Regions from separate parts of the Yersinia canariae genome, predicted to be linked through region 1. Evidence: predicted binding sites of a transcription regulator. Region 1 holds the regulator's gene; the other holds the start of a gene.

Region 1 (7,372 bases):
CGCCGATGCCGTCGATGCTCTCAATAGCCTTGCTGAGCAGCGCAACATCAGCCGTAGTGAACTGATTGAACAGATGTTACTTGCTCAATTAGCGCACTCAGAAGAAGGGTTTTAACCCTTTCGGTTATCACGACGGCGTGGCGTAAGTGATTACGCCACGCCAATATCCTCACAATAAGTTTAGCAATACGGGTTTAGAAAGTTTCCCAGTTTGCATTGTTATCCACCTTGGCTGTCGGCATCGCCGCTACTACATTGGCCCGAGGCTTGACCGTCGGTTTTACCTGCATATCGTCTGCTCTCAATTTAAACACGGCCACCGCTTGGTTTAGCTGAGTCGCTTGTTCCTCAAGTGAAGCTGCCGCCCGGGAAGCCTGCTGTACCAGCGCAGCATTTTGCTGAGTCACGCTGTCCATTTCAGCCACCGCCTGCCCGACCTGAGTAATTCCCTTGCTTTGCTCATCAGACGCCGAAGCGATTTCCCCCATCAGATCAGTTACGTTGGTGATGGAACGGACAATTTCATCCATGGTTACCCCAGCACTTTCTACCAAGGCTGAACCGCTACTCACACGGTTAACTGACTCAGTTATCAAGCTATCAATCTCTTTCGCCGCCTGTGCGCTGCGCTGTGCAAGATTGCGCACCTCACTGGCAACCACGGCGAAACCACGACCTTGTTCCCCAGCTCTGGCCGCTTCAACGGCAGCATTCAGTGCCAGAATATTAGTTTGGAAAGCAATACTATTAATGACTGTTGTGATTTCCGCGATTTTGCGTGAACTGGCAGAGATCTCATCCATGGTATGAACCACATCTGCCACCAGCGCCCCACCTTTTTTGGCGGTGATAGAAGCATTTGCCGCCAGTTGGCTGGCGTGATGTGCATTATCCGCGTTATGTTTTACCGTGGCGGTTAACTGCTCCATGCTGGCGGCCGTCTCTTCCAATGCAGCGGCCTGTTGCTCTGTTCGTGATGATAAATCCGTATTGCCAGCAGATATTTCAGCCGCCCCGTGGTAAATCCCATCAGTGCTGCTGCGGATAGCTTTTACCGTATTCGCCAAACTGCTTTGCACATCGCGGAGCAGTGGAAATAATTGCCCAACACAGTTACGACCAAAATCCGCAATGGGCTGGCCCAACTGGCCGGAGGCAATCACTCGAAAATGGGCACGAATATCATCCAACGGGCGAACCAAGTTAACCGACAGGTAGCGGTCAGTTGCCAGCAAAATTACTAACCCAGCCACCAACGCGGAAATTAATATTATGCTGCTCACTTTTGTCAGATGAGCAAACTGATCTTTAGCTACCCCGATGGCCTGCGATGCGGCCTGATTGAAATTCTCAGCAACAGAACCATATTGGCGACTCAGCGCGGGTACGGTCTTTTTCGCTAAATCCTGATAAGCCGCGCTGTTATTGCCCATCGCCGCCTGATAAAGCGGCGTAACGCCTTGATCAATTAGCGCACTCCACCCATCAATCACTCCAGTGACCAACGCGGGATCAATCTGTGCATGGTCAATAGCTTTAAACTGCGCCAACTCCTTTTTCAGATTTTCAAGTGCGACATTGGATGATTTTAGCTCCTTATCTGCATCGGCAATGTTACCGCTCTGACGGTAATCGACTGAACGGGCAAGGCGTGTCACCATCCGAAAATATTGATCCGTCCCCTGATTGACCAAATTCATGTTTTCAACCAACACACTGTTGGCATTAGAAGATTGTGTCAGTTGATTCAGTGATAACAACGTATAACCGGATACGCCCCCCCATAGCAGGCAAAATGCCCCAAGCACCCAAAGTAGTGCGGCCCTGATAGTTATATTTTTTAAAAACTGCATGTTCGTTCCCCTTATATATCGGATAGTTACCGTTAGAGACGCAGGTGTTATTTGATGACCGAAAAGCAATAAAGGACGCTCCATACAGCTAACGACAACTCCTTTCCCGGCAGACTTTCATCTGACGGTTTTCCCTCTGGCACCGCAAATTGCAACTTTCTCGTTACACTGAGGTTATCGGCAATGAGGTTATAAGGTTGAGTCACTCACAAAAATTTAATATCGCATAAACTTGATATCGGCCTGCCGAGGTTTTCTGGCATTATATCGCCCTATACATGTGTTATATTATCGGGCAGAGCGCTTGGTAATTTTCACAACTATTTGAATTAAAAAGGTATTAAGTTATATGGCAACTGTAGGCATTTTCTTTGGCAGCGATACTGGCAATACCGAAAACATTGCCAAGATGATCCAAAAGCAACTGGGCAAAGATGTTGCTGAGGTTCACGACATTGCCAAGAGCAGCAAAGAAGATTTGGAAGGCTTCGATATTCTGCTGATCGGTATCCCAACTTGGTATTACGGTGAAGCCCAATGTGATTGGGATGATTTCTTCCCAACACTGGAAGAGATCGATTTCAACGGCAAATTGGTTGCATTGTTCGGTTGTGGTGATCAGGAAGACTATGCTGAGTATTTCTGTGATGCGATGGGAACCGTGCGCGATATCATCGAGCCGCGTGGCGCTGCAATCGTCGGCCACTGGCCAACTGCGGGTTATCACTTCGAAGCTTCCAAAGGCTTAGCGGATGATGATCACTTTATTGGTTTAGCCATTGATGAAGACAGGCAGCCAGAACTGACGAATGAACGTGTTGAAGCTTGGGTAAAACAGATCAGTGAAGAACTGAATTTGGCCGAAATCACCGGTTAATTTGTCATGTGCCCTAAATAATTCGAGTTGCAGGAAGGCAACCAATGCACTTGTAGCTTGAAGAATGGCAGGTATATCGGAAACGCGAGGTTGATGTTAAACATTGCCGCGCGTTTTCGTTACCCCCACGCCACTCGCCCTACTCTGTTAACCCGCCCACAGATCCGCATCTTCATTCGTGCAAAATGAAAATAAACCGCTACAAATTTGTAACGTTACGTCTGGCCGCCATATACTTAAATGATGCAACAATCCCATTCATCAATACATTGCATGATTAATCTGACAAAGTGTGCAATTATATCTTTGTTAACAACCACGGTTTTCATTTGGGGCTAGCAGTTCTATAATGAGACGCAATTGAGAATATTGCGCCACGGATGTCATAGGCTGAACAGCCTTAATTTGAATCGATAGTAACAGGACTGAATCCGCATGACTGACAACAACAAAGCCTTAAAAAACGCTGGCCTTAAAGTAACACTGCCCCGGCTTAAGATTCTGGAAGTGTTGCAAGATCCGGCGTGCCATCACGTCAGCGCGGAAGATCTTTATAAAAAGCTGATCGATATCGGTGAAGAAATTGGTTTGGCGACGGTTTACCGCGTCCTAAATCAGTTTGATGATGCCGGTATTGTTACCCGCCATAATTTCGAAGGCGGCAAATCAGTCTTTGAGCTGACGCAGCAACACCATCACGATCACCTAATTTGCCTGGATTGCGGCAAAGTGATTGAATTTAGTAATGAATCCATTGAATCGCTTCAACGTGAAATTGCTAAACAACATGGCATTAAGCTGACCAATCACAGTCTGTATTTGTACGGCCACTGTGAAACCGGCGATTGCCGCGAAAATGAGTCTGCGCACGATAAAAGATAATGTAGCTTTATCGCATTGATCTTATAAAGATTTTTAGCACTGAACAGTATTACGGTTTTCTTTAATTCAGATAACGGCGTGCTATTGTCTGATTAACTTAGACCCATCAGCAAAATGGCCACCTTTCCCAGTCAGCAACCTGAGATAAACTCGGTCGGGAGTCAGGTGGTCATTCTTATTTATCTCCGATTACTCCCCCATAAATTTAAAGCAAAAAAAACCCCGGACTTGCCGGGGGAAAACCATCAACTCAACTTCACTTAATATTGTTTACCGAAAAACCCGGCAAACAGGAGTTAACATCAGACACAGCACTTTGATAGCAATAATCAAACTTTAACGGACTCCGCACGGCTACTGCGCTTACCATCCGGGCTGGAGGAGCGAATCAACACATCACCACTGACTTTAGGTTGTACTTTGGCATCATACTTCTGCCATTGCTTACCGCCATCGGTGGAATATTCAATAATCAAACCCGGCAAAGAAATGTTAGCCTCCAATACCCCTGCGACAACACGTGCTCCCGGAACCGGTAAGCGGTAGGCCACACCGGCTTTATCCAGTTTTGCTAATTCACGTTGGCCCATAATGTTGGCAAAACGCTGCCAATCCGTACTCAACGCCTTGGTATCAACCATGTGCGTTTCACCGCCTTTGTACTCACGGCCAGCTTTATAATCTTGTTCCCAAGACGCACGATGCCAGGCACGCTCAGCCAGTGGTAATACACGAGGGAAAATCATGTATTCCATCTGTTCATCAGTGCGAACTGTTTCATTCCACGATTGCCCTGAAATGCCGTGCACGCCCGGCCAAGGTTTATCACTTTTAGCACTGAAGTGATTACCGTCGCGGTCGACCGAGGTTTCAGCATTTTGCGGCATATTATCGGGTGCGAAACTAAAGACCTTCGCTTCATCGTTAAAGCGAGTGGCCCAGTAGTAACCGCGTTCATTTGGGTTAACTTCATACGGCATATCGAAATAAACGTAGTCTGGATTGGACGCGACCACTTCATAACCTTTATTTGCCCAATCATTGATTGAGTCGGCACCGCCCCAGTAGAGGGTATCCCAGAAGTTAACGCCAACACGTTTGGTGGCAAAATCTTTCGCATCCTTGGCATCTTTAAGGCCATCTTGCCAGGCTTGCATTTTTTCAATGCCGTGAGCATTCACCAGCTTGCTAACTTCAATAGCAAAGTGGCTGGAAAGGTGCTCAACATCCTGAATTTTCCCTTGTTTGACCATATCCTGACAAACCTGAGATTTGGCCCACGGCTTATCTTCCACACTCTTATCAATAATGCCTTTACCCGGCTCAATCGGGCCCTTTTTGTCCTGGAAACCCGCGCCCAAACGGATGTTCTTCGCCTCATCACCACCGAAATGCCACGTGGTCAGCGGCATCCCCGCTTCTTTGTGCATCTGGGCCATTTCGCCAATCACTTTGTCGACAAAGCGTTTTGAAGAATCCAAACATGGGTTCAGATAACTTTTGCGTTCATAGAACTGAACAGAAGTTGTTTGGGAATCATCGGTCGGGTCAATCAGGCGGAATTCGTTAGCTTCTTTTTCTTTACCCTGCTTCATCAAATTGTTGTAACGGGCTTCCATCGACACCACAGCCGCACGAGCATGCGCGGGCATATCAATCTCAGGAATGACCTCAATTTGGCGGGCTTTGGCGTACTTCAGAATGTCGATGTAGTCATCACGGGTAAAGTGACCAGAACCCAGATTATTACTCTCAGGGCCAGATCCCAATTGTGGCAGTAAGCAGGTATTTTCAGTTAAATCGTGACAACGCTTGCTCCCCACATCCGTCAGTTCTGGCAGGCCGGGAATCTCAATACGCCAACCTTCATCATCACTAAGATGGAAATGGAATTTATTCAGCTTGTAAGCGGCCATCTGATCGAGCAAACGCAGCACCGCATCTTTCGTTTTGAAGTTACGCCCAACATCGAGGAAAACACCACGATATTCAAAGCGCGGCGCATCTTTGGCATCCAATGTCGCAATCTTCTTGCTGCCATCAGTCGGCACTAAAGAAAGAATTGATTGCAGGCCGTAAAACACACCTGTTGGGTCAAAACCAATGACTTGCGCGCCCTTTTCGCCGATTTTCAACTCATATGCACCAGAAACGGCTAAATCACCTTTAAAAGCAGACGGCTGAATTAACGTTTTAATCGGGAAACCTGTTGCACTTGACTTCAAGCCAAGTAATTCAAAACGCTGCTGCGCCGCCTCGGCTGCCGGCTTTGGTAAAGTGCTCAGGTCAAGCGCCACACCTTGACTCAAATCAGCATCTTGCTTGTGAACTTTCACCTCCATTGGCGTCGGGATAATCTGCCCGCGCAGGTTAGCCGCCGCTAATGTTTTCACCGCTTCATTTTTGACGAAACGGGATTCTGGTGTCATCAGCACGTTATTGTCGTCTTTCGTGCGCTTCCACTGATCGCCCGTAAACTGAGTCAAATATTCGTTAATATCCTCAGTATCGGTATTTTTCAGTACTTTTGGCTTCGCATCACCTGAAGTGGCATACCACCGCGGCATAAAGTCGGTGGCAAATAGCTGCCAATATTCGCCAGTGATTGGAATTTCAACCGACTGATTCGCTGGGAAGCCGGTAAATTTGGCAGTAGGTTCAATTTTGTGTAGGTCACCGGTCAGGTGAGTAATTTTAAATTGGTCGTTATCTACTGTTAGAATTTGACGAATACTATGGAAGTAAATAGCCCAGTCCTGGCCTTTGATCTCATCCCCAGTGTTGGTCAGAGTAATCAATACCTTATTACATGATGCCCAGTCAGCGCCCAATTTAGCGCAATCGACGCCATTTTCAGCAGCGCGGTTATCCAACACTTTATAGTTAACTTTCAACGTGCTGAGTTGATCAACAATCTGCTGATTGGTGGTGTCCGCATGCGCGTATCCCATCAAGCCAAAGGTTGCGGTTATCGCCGCTAACGCATTTAATCTGAATTTGTTCATCACTAACCTCATCCTTAATGAATAACCGCCGCCAAAGCTGCTACTGAAGTATTGACGCTGACAGAATTATTGTTAGTTCAATTGTCGCCATCAATTAATCATTTTTGTGGATTAATTGTTGCCATGGATTAATTACTGTCGTTGATTAATTGTTGTCGTAGATTAATTGTTGTTGCGAATTTCTTGCCAAAGCTTGCCGCACTGCGCCGCATAAGCCTGGCCATTGCCGGTATGAGCTGCATCAATACAGCGCTGATAATCCAATACTCGAACAGTTTCTTTGTCGGTAAAGGCTTGATGAGATTTCTCTTGTTTCAATACGTTCAGCACAGCTTTGCAAGGGATCAATCTTTCCGGTTGACCTTCGCTGGCATTGATACAGGCGCTGTATGCTTGCTTAAGTTTACTGTCTTCTGGCTGAACCGGGCCTTGTGTGGCACAAGCACTTAACCCCATCACTGCGGCAATAATAAAAAGTATTTTTTTCATGGTGGCACTCCATTATGACCCCGGCACAAAGGCCGGGGCTGGCAATCAAGCGGGTAAAATCAGAAGATCGTAAATGGCGCAATCACGATGAATTTAACGTCTTTTTCATCCTGGAATACGTTGCCGAAACCGCCACCATAGCTTGGAATGTTGGTGTGGTTGTCGTACATGGTGTAATGCAGTTTGAATAATGTGCCTTTTGCCCGGCCTTCTTGCAGGGTATAAAGAATGTCAAAGTTCCAGGCTGATTCTTTCAAACGCTTATT
Region 2 (7,372 bases), 1.8 Mb from region 1:
GAGAGTTTGGCACGATAACTGTAGAGCGGTCAGCGAGTTGGATTTCGGTGGCGCGAACATTTATTCGGCGAATATCACCCTCCACACCACTAATACTGATTAAATCCCCGACCTTGACGGGCCGCTCGGTGAGCAAAATAATGCCGGAAATAAAGTTTTTCACAATTTCCTGCAAGCCGAAGCCAATACCTACCGACAGCGCGCTGACAATCCAGGCTAATTTATTCCACTGAATACCGAGCACTGATAAGGTCAGGAGAATCACCAGTACGTAACCAATATTACTGAACAGTGTGACTGCCGAGGTTTTTATACCAGAGTCCATCTGGGTTTTCGGTAGGAATTCATTACTGAGCCAGCGCCGTGCGGTATTTAGCGTATATAAGCCAACAAGTAAGCAAAGTGCAGCATTAAACAAATTTGTCGGGACGATATTTAATCTTTCCAGCCCTTCACCGCCTAAGAGTTCCACTGTTTTTTGCAACAGAGAAACTGGCGTGGTCGAGCCAAAAGTGCCATTAAATAGCGCGATAATAGCCAGTAATATCAGGGTGACTTTACTGGTCGCCGATAATAATGTTGCCGCTTGGGCCAGATGGCGATCATCGATATTTAGCGATTGCTTAATTGCTTTACCGGCACTGCTGGCCGGGGAAAAGAGACTTTCCGCTAAATCGACACAGAAATGAGTCAATAAATATAAGCAAGAGAGTACCAGGCAAACCCACACCAGTTTGTAACTTAAGAATTTTGCCAGTGCGATATAGCCGACTAATAATGACAGCAATATGGCTATTGCCGTAATACCGATAGCCAGATGAATCAATCCAGCTAATGTGGAGTAAGCTTCAGGTTTTTCGCCATTGACCATCAGATGACGCCGTATTCGGTTGGCGCGTAATGGGATAATCGCGGCCGTCAGCGCCACCAACAGGGCGGATATTCCATTGCCAAAAATGGTCCCCGATACGCTGATATTGATCATGTTATTCATTTGATCAATAGCACCAAAAATCATGATGCAGCTGGCTAATAGCGGAGGGAATAGCTTTAGTGACGCGGCGACTTCATCGGCAATGGCGGGTAAACGCCATGAGGGGCGCTGGTTGGATAAGAATGCTCGCCCGAGACCGGCGACTAACGCAGAGAAAAACATCAGTTGAACAAATGCCTGCGCAAAATTCATAACTAGTGGCGAGACATCGGGCGTGCGGGTGAATGTCTGGGTGATGAATTGCGCCATCGTGACGGTGATCAATACCGTGTAGAGGGTGGTTACTGAGGCCATAAAACTGCGGCGCAATGGGCCTTGGGGCAGGCATTTGGTACAGAACCAGGCGGTCAGATTGTCGAGCAACTTAAAACCAAAAGCGCCGATCAGCAGTGCCAGCAACAGGTATATTGCCGTGCCAGTGCGCCATTCGGGTTCCCAGGCGGCATGCCAGGCATCAGCCAGTTCTTGCACAAAATCCTTGAGCCGCTTGTCATCATCAACATTAGGGCTGACGATGGGTGCCCAAAATTTAGCCCCTAAAATACTGCCGGAATTTAAGGCTATTTGAGATTTCAGCGCAGTTCGCCGTAACGCGATAATTTGTGTTGCCAGGTTTTCCGCGTTGGCTTTGATGGCCTGAGCTTGATCATTCTGGCCCTCTAACTGGGCTTTACGGGTGTTTAGCGCTCGGCGTTGTTGAGCAACTATCGGGGTTTCTGCTAGCGTACCGGCGGCAGGAAGGGGGCCTAAAACATCCAATTGTGTTTGCAGTTGTTCTCGCTTGGGCTTCAAATCGGCGAGCAGGATGTCGACATCATGAACCAGCGCCAAGGCGGTATCATTCAGCGCACTTAACTGATTGTCAGATGTACTGACCGAGACACTCTGCTTTAGCTTATCCAACTGTTTTTGCAGGCTAATTAATTGTACTGATACCGCCGGTTTTGCCGGCTCCTCACTGCTTTCGGCTGTCGTCTCTGATGTTGTAGCCGCAAAGACAGTGCCCGTCGCTGAAATCGCTATTAGTGATGCATAAATAAGCGTGAGCAATAGATAGAGTCGGGGATAATCTCGACGCGAAACAAAATACCCATTGTTTTTCATAAAACTGGTTAGCCCGAAAGTGAATGCCACAATTAACCCATCAATTAGTGCAGTTGTACCTGCTTGACAGTTATTGTGGCACACCTTGCGAGTTACTGAATAATCTTACTCCGATAATCATCCCCATAAATTAAATACCAAAGATAATAATTATCATTGTAATTAGCACTCTCATTTAATAGATTGTGCGCTGCACTTATGGACTCACGATATGTGGTGTGCAGGCAAGAGTGTTTGCCAGACGAAAATAGCAAGGGACGCTGATAAATAACCATATACACCATCTGGGGAAGGTCATTATGTTCTCGGTTTTTATAATAAAGCGCTCTGCTATTTTATGTTCATTGGCTATGTTTATTCCATTAGCCTCCATGGCTGACGATACGATAGAAGTGACTGCCAAAGCAGGCCACGAAGCTGATTTACCCACCTTGGGTTACACAGCAAAAACCACCAAAGCGGCAACGAAAACCGATCAGCCGTTAATCCTGACTGCGCAAGCGGTATCAGTTATTACTCGCCAACAAATGGATGATCAAAACGTTGCGACAGTTAATCAGGCGCTGAATTACACTCCTGGCGTCTTCACCGGTTTTTCCGGCGGCGCAACCCGTTATGACACGATTGCCTTGCGCGGTTTTCATGGCGGGGATGTGAATAATACCTTCCTTGATGGGCTACGCTTACTCAGTGATGGCGGCAGTTACAATGTGTTGCAGGTTGACCCCTGGTTCCTTGAGCGTATTGATGTGATAAAAGGCCCATCTTCGGCGCTATACGGCCAAAGTATCCCCGGCGGCGTAGTGATGATGACGTCCAAACGACCTCAATTTACCCCTGAAGGCCATTTCCGCCTGACCGCCGGTAATAACAATACGCAAGTCGCTGCGTTTGATTATACCAATGCAATCTCAGAACATTGGGCATTTCGCCTAACGGGAATCACCCGTAATAGCGACACCATGTATGACCATCAACGCGAAGAGCGCTATGCAATTGCCCCATCATTATTGTGGCAACCAGATGAAAATACTTCGCTGTTATTGCGCGCCAATTTGCAAAAAGATCCCTCCGGTGGCTATCACAGTGCAGTTCCGGCGGATGGCAGTATTTATGGGCAAAAATTGAGTCGCAGCTTTTTTGATGGCGAAAGTAATCACAATGTATTTAAGCGCTGGCAGCAAATCTATGGTTATGAATTTGCACATAAATTTGATGATGTTTGGTCCTTCCGCCAGAATGCCAGCTATACCCATTCTAATACTCAGCTAGAGCAGGTTTATCAGGGCGGTTGGAATAGTGACCGTACTCTAATGAATCGTTATTATTCTGGTGAAGATTCTTCTCTCAATGCATTTGCTGTAGATAACCAACTGGAAGCTGATTTCGCCACGGCGGCGGTTGAACACAAAGTGTTACTGGGCTTTGACTTCCAGAAGTTCCGCAATAATCTGCGCAGTGATAGCGCTAATGCTACCACGCTGAACCCTTATACCGGTGTTTCTGGTGGTTCGACTTTATATAGCGATTATCTGCGCACCACCCCAGGTATTAACACATCTTATTTAAACCGCCGCTATGAGCAAAGCGGGGTTTATCTGCAAGATGAACTGACATTGGATAATTGGCATCTCAATTTATCCGGCCGATATGATCGGATGAAAACGGAAAATATTGATAAGACCGCCAACAGCACGGATGAGCGCACGGATAATCACGCCAGTGGGCGTGCGTCATTGCTGTATAGCTTCGATAGCGGTATTTCACCGTATGTGAGTTATAGCCAAGCTATCACGCCAAGTTTATTCCCAGATGCACAGCAAAAACTGCTGAAACCGATGACCAGCGAGCAGTATGAAGTGGGGATTAAATATCAGCCGCCAGGCAGCACTTCGCTCTATTCCGCCGCCTTATATGACCTGACCCAAAATGATGTGGCAAACCGTGCAGTTCCAGCGACTTACTATGTGCCAGCGGGTAAGGTGAATTCACAAGGGCTGGAATTGGAAGCTCGAAGCCAAATTAATGAGCGGCTGAGTGTGATTGCGGGCTATACCTATAATCGCGTGAAATTCAAAGATGCTATTGATGGAAATGATGGCAATACACCGGTATTAGCACCATCCAATATGGCTTCTCTGTGGGCGCAATATGAAGCGGGTTATGGCATCAATGTCGGTGCCGGCATCCGTTACATTGGCAAGCAGTGGGCTGATGATGCCAATACCGTGCGAGTGCCTTCTTACACGCTGGGTGATGCCTCTGTTCGCGCCGATTTAGGAACATGGGCAGCATCGTTGAAAGGCGCATTTGTTCAATTGAATGTGAATAATATTGCAGACAAAAAGTATGTCGCGGCCTGTTATAACACTTCCTATTGCTACTGGGGGGCAGAGCGCTCAGTACAAGCAACCGTAGGTTATGACTTCTAATGCATTAATATAAAACACTCATTACCCAGTTCACTTATATAGCTGGTTTATTATTAAAGACATCATTATTTATATTAAGTAATATAGATAGTGATGTTTTTATTTTCAATAAAAAATAAATAACAAAAAAACATACTAATTAAAAAATAATACTATAATTAGATTGATTGCAAATTTGTGATTTTTATATAAACAAAAAATTATCATATTAACTAATATCAAGCAAGCTCATTATTTTGTAAGTGATAAATTACATTCATTGGAGAGAAAAGATGATCGTGAAAATATTAAAACTGATTTCTAATTCTGAGGTGTTTTATGGTAAATGCTCAAGCAAAAGAGGGAGTGTTCGATGTTGATGCCATTCATAGGCAGTTCCCGATTCTTAAGCAACAGATAAATGGTTATCCATTAGTTTATTTAGATAATGCATCTTCCTGCCAAAAACCACAGGCAGTTATTGATGCAATAACAAAATGTTATAGTGAATATTATGCAAATGCACATAGGGGGGTCCACACACTCTCACAGCGCACAACGACAGCGCTGGAACAGGTTAGAGAACAAATACGTGTGTTTCTTAATGCTAAGTCGGTAGATGAAATAATTTTCACTCAAGGAACAACAGCCGCTATTAATTTAGTGGCGGCAAGTTGGGGGAAAAAATATTTGCATCCCGGTGATGAGATCTTGATTTCGGCTCTTGAGCATCACAGTAATATCGTCCCATGGCAACAACTATGCCGGGAGAGCGGAGCACGATTAAAAATTTTGCCGATAGATAAAAATGGAGTATTACAGACTGAGTTACTTGAACAATTATTGAGTCACCATACTCGGATTTTAGCACTTTCTCATGTCTCGAATGTGCTAGGTATAATCAATCCAGTTATGGCTATTATTCAGGCAGTAAGGGCATACGACAAAAGGCATCGCGACAAAAAAGAAGAAACCATTATATTGATTGATGGTGCTCAGGCTGTACCTCATATTGCGATTGATGTGCAAGAGTTAGACTCAGATTTTTATGTATTCTCTGGTCATAAACTTTATGGCCCTACGGGTATTGGTGTGTTGTATGGCCGCAGTAATATTCTGCGAAATATGCCGCCATGGCAATATGGTGGCGGAATGGTGGCAAATGTTAGCTTTGATCAGTCTACTTTTGTTACTCCTCCGCGGTGCTTTGAGGCTGGCACTGCAAATATTGCCGGTATCATCGGATTAGGTGCCGCTATTACTTGGCTGCAGGAACTGGGGATTAATGCTATTGCCCGGCATGGACAAGTATTGTTGGATTATGCTACCCAGCAACTTTCCTTATTGCCTTCTATTCATATATTAGGTCAATCACCAATAAAAGCCGCAGTAGTCAGTTTTATTGTAGACGGTATTCCCGCGAAAGTAGTTGGTCTGGCATTAGATAAGTCTGGAATTGCAGTACAGGTTGGCCGTCATTGTGCTCAACCATTAATGACTTTTTTTGGGGTGCAAGAGACTGTCAGAATTTCATTTGCAGTGTATAACACATTGCAAGATATTGATTTGTTTATATCTGCTCTAAATGAAATAGTGAAAAAATATTAATTTTCATTGTTACTTTCATGAAATATAGCTGGCTAATGCGAGAGGCATCCTATGGACATAGATTGGCAAGGTGCAAATGATATTAAAGAATTATATGGTGATTTAATTGAGGAGGAAATAAATAAAAAAACACAATATCGCGATGATAACTCTATACCTATTCCTAATGATGTAGCGAAAAAATTTGCTTCATTAGGGTTATTTACTTATATGTTGCCAAATAAATTTGGAGGTAAAAATCAAGGGGATGCTGTGTGGGGAAGTGTTTTAGAAAAAATAGGTTATTTATCCACTGATACCTCTTTTCCTCTTCTTATGTCCGTCAGAGTGTCATTTACTTCAGCCCTAATAGCAACAGAGAGAGAGGTTTTTATTGAAAAATATATTGGCCAGTTAATTGATGGGGATAAGTTTGGTTCCTTCGCTTATACCGAGAATGCTGATGCTTTTTCTTTCTTATCTAATGCTGTTTATTGCAAGAATATAGATGGTTATATTCTTAATGGTATTAAGCAGTATGTTACGGGTGGTGCTACTGCCGATCTTTTTCTGGTTTTTATTCGTAGCGAAAGCAGTGACCTACAAGTTTTTTTAGTTAAACGCAGTGATCCTGGAGTGGAGATTATTCCTAGACTTATGCACGGTATGCATTCACTGGGATTGGTACAACTGAATCTTAATAATGTAAAGCTTGATAAAAATCGCTTGCTGGTTGCTACTGATGGTCTTAGTTTTGTACAGCGCTATTTTCTCAATTGTCGCCGTCCATTACTGGTAATACTATTTTTAGGGCGAGCACGGGCCATTATTGAAGAGACGATAAGTTATTTACAAAGAACTATTCGTTACGATGAACCTCTTGTTGAAATGCAGCATGTGCAGGCTGCTATTGGGCGTATGACTATTGCGCTCGAAACGGCGCGAACGATGGTTTTCCATTCTCTGGAACGGCAGGCGAGAAAAGAGAGTGATCCATATTGGGACCCTATTTCTTCAGCCGCAAAACACTATGCGACTGAGCAAATAAACTTCATTGCGCTAATGGCGCTAAAACTCACCGGTGGCTGGGGATATACCGAAGAGAGTGGTTTAGGGCGTTCACATCGAGATTTTACCTCACTGCTGGCAGGGGCTGACCCACAGGAGAAGCTAGAAGTCGATCTGGGTCTTCGGGTTATTCATGAATTTGAGATGCTTGCACAACAAAAAATAGTGCAGGAGGATAAACATTATGAGATTTAAACTATCAGGCAAT

The links. Region 1 encodes Fur, which represses iron uptake genes when iron is present. Its sites were predicted from a motif close to ATAATAATGAGAACNACTATCAA; they were not measured.
Positions count from the first base shown of each region.
Region 2: the regulator Fur is predicted to act here: its motif matches at 2,233-2,255, upstream of F0T03_RS01590 (TonB-dependent siderophore receptor).

Region 1 covers NZ_CP043727.1:3,291,603-3,298,974, forward strand. The annotation lists gene ybfE (LexA regulated protein) at 1-115, shown strand, start outside; gene F0T03_RS15245 (methyl-accepting chemotaxis protein) at 195-1,853, opposite strand; gene fldA (flavodoxin FldA) at 2,203-2,730, shown strand; gene fur (ferric iron uptake transcriptional regulator) at 3,166-3,612, shown strand; gene F0T03_RS15260 (beta-N-acetylhexosaminidase) at 3,942-6,617, opposite strand; gene chiQ (ChiQ/YbfN family lipoprotein) at 6,780-7,106, opposite strand; gene chiP (chitoporin ChiP) at 7,166-7,372, opposite strand, start outside.
Region 2 covers NZ_CP043727.1:340,875-348,246, forward strand. The annotation lists gene F0T03_RS01585 (DUF3772 domain-containing protein) at 1-2,128, opposite strand, end outside; gene F0T03_RS01590 (TonB-dependent siderophore receptor) at 2,398-4,530, shown strand; gene F0T03_RS01595 (aminotransferase class V-fold PLP-dependent enzyme) at 4,849-6,117, shown strand; gene F0T03_RS01600 (acyl-CoA dehydrogenase family protein) at 6,169-7,359, shown strand; gene F0T03_RS01605 (MoaD/ThiS family protein) at 7,349-7,372, shown strand, end outside.